2 regions of the Streptacidiphilus jeojiensis genome follow, and region 1 is predicted to be linked to the other one. Evidence: riboswitches for the same ligand, from Rfam matches in the RefSeq annotation. Region 1 holds a riboswitch; the other holds the start of a gene.
The links. Region 1 has a riboswitch for cobalamin ahead of cobI (precorrin-2 C(20)-methyltransferase). Riboswitches for the same ligand answer to the same signal wherever they lie in the genome.
Positions count from the first base shown of each region.

Region 2: another riboswitch for cobalamin. It lies ahead of ABUW04_RS29260 (HoxN/HupN/NixA family nickel/cobalt transporter); the one in region 1 lies ahead of cobI (precorrin-2 C(20)-methyltransferase).

Region 1 covers NZ_JBEUKS010000019.1:114,123-116,499, forward strand. The annotation lists gene ABUW04_RS36665 (ATP-binding protein) at 1-574, opposite strand, end outside; cobalamin riboswitch at 685-838, shown strand; gene cobI (precorrin-2 C(20)-methyltransferase) at 913-1,647, shown strand; gene cobM (precorrin-4 C(11)-methyltransferase) at 1,644-2,377, shown strand, end outside.
Region 2 covers NZ_JBEUKS010000012.1:68,117-70,493, forward strand. The annotation lists gene ABUW04_RS29260 (HoxN/HupN/NixA family nickel/cobalt transporter) at 29-1,156, opposite strand; cobalamin riboswitch at 1,191-1,411, opposite strand; gene ABUW04_RS29265 (ArsR/SmtB family transcription factor) at 1,492-1,854, shown strand; gene ABUW04_RS29270 (siderophore-interacting protein) at 1,947-2,377, opposite strand, start outside.

The sequences.
Region 1 (2,377 bases):
CGAACAGCGCCACCGCGCCGACCCCGTCCGGGCCCTCGTCCTGGACCGGCAGCGGGGGGATGACCAGGGTGTGCTCCCCCGGGACGTCCAGCGGCTGCCGACTGGTCGCCAGGATGCCGATCCCCGGCGCGTCCCGCAGCAGCAGGTCGGCGAGCATGGCGCAGGCGTCGACCAGGTGCTCGCAGGTGTCCAGCACCAGCAGTGCGGTCCGGTCGGCCAGGTACTCGGTGAGGAAGTCCAGCGGCGGACGGGCCGTCTGGTCCACTATCCCCAGCGCGGCGCAGACCGCCCTGGGCAGCAGTTCGGGTTCGGGCAGGGCGGAGAGCTCGACCAGGAAGACGCCGTCCGGATAGCGCTCGCGCATCCCGGCGACGGTGCGCAGCGCGATCCGGGTCTTGCCGACCCCGCCGGGGCCGGTCAGGGTGACCAGTCTGGCCTGCGTCAGCAGCCGTTCCACGGTGGCCAGTTCGGCGCTCCGGCCGACGAAGCCGGTGACCTCGGCGGGCAGTTCCCCGACTCGCCTGCCATGGACGCTGAAGGTCATGTCCACCCCGCCCGCCTCGCCGGTCCGCACTCTTCCGAGAGTATCGGTTCGTTCACTCCCGGTGGTGGTGATCAGTCAGAACGGCGGGGAACGGGGCGTGGGCGAGGACACAGCCGCCCCGGTTGACCTGGCGACGGGCCACGTGGTGGGATTTTGGAGCCTTGTACGGCGGCAATGATGAGGAAGTCCGGTGCGAATCCGGCGCGGTCCCGCCACTGTCACCGGGCGGCGCGCCCGAGCACCGGGTGCGGTCGTCCCCGAGCCAGGAACTCTGGCCGCCGACACCACGATCCGGGGCGCGGACCCCGAGTGAGGACTACTGCCATGCGCTGCTGCGCCCCTGTGCCCTGCCGCCTGCCCGCACCGTGGTGACGCCGCGACTGACCGGGGTGGGGATGGGTCCCGGCGATCCGGAACTGGTCACCGTCAAGGCGGTCCGGGTGCTGCGCGAGGCCGCCGTGGTGGTCGTGCCGGTGCTGGACGGCGGTGAGACCGGACGGGCCGAGGCGACGGTGCTGCACCATGTCGCCGGTGCCGCGGCCAAGGTCGAGCGGGTGGTCTTCGCCCTGAACGAGCGCGAGGACCGGGCCCGCCGCGAGGCCGCCTGGGACGCGGCCGGCACCCGGGTCGCCGAGCTGCTGCGGGAGCACGGCAGCGTCGCCTTCGCCACCATCGGCGACCCCAATGTCTACTCGACCTTCACCTACCTCGCCCAGACCCTGGCGCCGCTGGTCCCCGGCCTGGTGGTGGAGACCGTCCCCGGCATCACCGCCATGCAGGACCTGGCCGCGCGCAGCGGCACCGTGCTGGCCGAGGGGACCGAGCCGCTGACGCTGGTCCCGGTGACCGCCGGCGCCGAGGTGCTGCGGGACGCCCTGGCCGGGCCCGGCACCGTGGTCGCCTACAAGTTCGGACGGCTGGCCGAGCAGGTCGCCGCCGCGCTGCGGGACACCGGCCGGGACGGCAGCGCCGTCTGGGGGTCCGCGCTGGGCCTGCCGGACGAGCGGATCCGTCCGGCCGGACACCCGCTGACCGGACCGCTGCCCTACCTCTCGACCCTGATCGCGCCCGCGACCCGCACCCGCCGTGGAGGCAAGCTGTGACCGGTACCGCTGCGACTTCCGACAACGGCACCGCCGGCAGCACCGGCAAGGTCACCTTCGTCGGCGCCGGCCCCGGCGCGGCCGATCTGCTCACCTTCCGCGCGGCCCGGGCCATCGCCGAGGCGGACACCGTGATCTGGGCCGCCAGCCTGGTCCAGGCCGAGGTGCTGGAGCACGCCCGCGAGGACGCCGTGATCCTGGACTCCTCGCTGGTCCCGATGGAGGACGTACTGGCGGAGTACCGGCGCGCCGCCGAACAGGGCCGCCGGGTGGCCAGGATCCACTCCGGGGACCCCTCGCTGTGGGGCGCTGTCCAGGAGCAGCTGGACCGCTGCCGGGAGCTGGGCCTGGAGACCGAGATCGTCCCCGGCGTCTCCTCCTTCTCCGCCGTCGCCGCCATCGCCCAGCGCGAGCTGACCATCCCCGAGGTGGCCCAGAGCGTCATCCTGACCCGGCTCGGCGGGGGCAAGACCCCGATGCCGCCCGGCGAGGAGGTGCGCGACTTCGCCCGGCACGGCACCACCATGGCGGTCTTCCTCTCCGCCGCGCGCACCAAGCAGCTGGTGGAGGAGCTGACCGCGGGCGGCTACCCGCTGGACACCCCGGTCGTGGTCGCCTACCAGGCGACCTGGCCGGACGAGCTGGTGCTCTACGGCACGCTGGAGACGCTGGAGGCGACCGTCAAGGAGCACCGGCTGTGGAAGCACACGCTGTTCCTGGTCGGCCCGGC
Region 2 (2,377 bases), on a different contig from region 1:
CACCTGGCGGCACCGCGGGGCACCGGTCTCAGGCCCGGTGCCCCCAGCGGTGCTCCACCTTGGCCAGCCGCCAGTAGGCCAGCGCGCAGGCCCAGACGGCCACGAACAGCCCGACGATGACGAAGCCGACGTTGTTGAGGTTGACCGCGGAGATCCAGTTGCTGACCGGATCGTCCAGCCCGAGCTGGTCGTGCAGCACCCCGACCAGCTCGATCGTGCCGATCAGGAACGCGACGGCGATGGAGAGGCCGGTGATGGTGAGGTTGTAGTAGACCTTGCGTACCGGGTTGGAGAAGGCCCAGTGGTAGGCGAAGTTCATGAAGGTGCCGTCGAGGGTGTCGAAGAGGCTCATCCCGGCGGCGAACAGCAGCGGCAGGCACAGGATGGCGTACCAGGGCAGGCCCGCCGCCGCGCCGGAGCCGGCCATGACCATCAGGGTGACCTCGGTCGCGGTGTCGAAGCCGATGCCGAACAGCAGGCCGACCGGGTACATCTGGCCGGGGCGGGTGATCGACTTGGTGAGCCGCCCCAGGATGCGGTTCATGAAGCCGCGGCTGTCCAGGTGCTTCTCCAACTCGTGCTCGTCGAACTGCCCCTGGCGCATCGCCCGGAACACCCGGTGGATGCCGAACAGGGAGACCAGGTTGAGCGCGGCGATCAGGTAGAGGAAGCCGCCGGAGACACTGGTGCTGACCACGCCCAGGGCCTGGTGGGTGCTGGAGGAGTCGTTGGTCAGGGTGCCGGCGAAGCGCGCCCCGGCGGCGATGCCGGCCGCCAGCACCACCACGATGGTGGAGTGGCCCAGCGCGAACCAGAAGCCGACCGAGATCGGCCGCTTGCCGTCGGCCATCAGCTTGCGGGTGGTGTTGTCGATGGCGGCGATGTGGTCCGCGTCGAAGGCGTGCCGCATGCCCAGGGTGTAGGCGGTGACGCCGAGACCGAGACCGAAGACCTGCTTGCCCACGGTGTAGTGGTGCGGGGCGACCATGACGGCCAGGATCCCGAAGGCGACGACATGGAGCGCGGCGATCACCGCCATCAGCCCGCCGGTGCGGATCCAGTCGCGGCGCTCCCAGCGGAGCACGGGCGTGGTCGGTATCGCGGTTGCCGGTGCGGTCGCGCCGGTCGGCGGGGTGGGGATTCCGGGCATGGACATATGGGGGCAGCCTCTCCAGCACCTCGTGGACAGTGAGTCGTGCGGTGCCGTGGCCGGTCTCCTGGCTGACGGGTATGACACCTCCGTCCCCGGCCTTCCCAGGCGCGCGGGCGCGCCCAGTGGCCGCCTGCTCCCCGGTCGAGGAGCAGGTGCGGTGCGGAGATTTCCCGATCACAGTGGCGAGGGCCGCTCCGGTCTGGGACCCCTGAGGGCCCGTCACCGGTCTTCCCGAACACCACGGCTGAACCACCGTAGGCGGGCGGAGGCAGATCAACAAGCCTGCACAGCTGTGCAGGTGTTGCATCTCACTCGGGTTCTGGGGTGGAGTGGGGCGCATGCATCTGGTTCCGGAGGAGCGCGCGCACCGGCGCACCATCGACGAGCACACCGTCTGCGAGGCCATCGAGGGCATCGGCGACACCGCCAGGATCGCCGAGTGGTCCTCGCGGTTCGCGCTGCTGGGGGAGCCGGGGCGGCTAGCCCTGCTGCTGGCGGTGCACCACGGCGGCCCGATCGCCGTCACCGACCTGGCCATCGCCACCGGGATCTCCGACACCGCGGTGTCCCAGATGCTACGGCTGCTGCGGGCCTCGGGCACGGTCACCCCGCACAAGGACGGGCGCATCGTCCGCTACCGGCTCAGCGACGCCCGCACGGCCGCACTGCTGGACTCGCTCGGGGCCGCCGCCCAGGGGTGACCCGAGGGGCCGACCTGAGGGGCCGGCCCGCAGGGCTGACCCGCGCCGCAGTTGTCCCCGGATCGTGGACAACTGCGGCGGGTCGGGCGGTCTCAGCCCTCCTGCTCCTCCTCGACGCTGCGGTTCCACTCCCGCTTGGAGGACTGCCAGCCGTCCTCGTCGTGGCCGGTCCGCCAGTAGCCGGAGATGGACAGCCGGTCCAGCGGGATGCTCCGCTCGACCCGCAGCAGCCGGCGCAACTCCTTCACGAAGCCGGCCTCGCCGTGCACGAACGCCTCGGGGAGGCCGGCCGGGAAGTCCAGCGCGGAGACGGCCCGCACCAGGGGCTCGCCGATCCGCTCGGCGCCGCGGTGCAGCCAGGTGATCTCGGCCTCGCCCGGGGTGGACAGCTTCTGCTCCTCCTCGGGGCCGGCCACCTCGACGAAGACATGGGCGGTGGCACCCTCGGGCAGCTGCTCCAGGGCGGCGGCGATGGCCGGCAGCGCGCTCTCGTCGCCGGCCAGCAGGTACCAGTCGGCGTCGG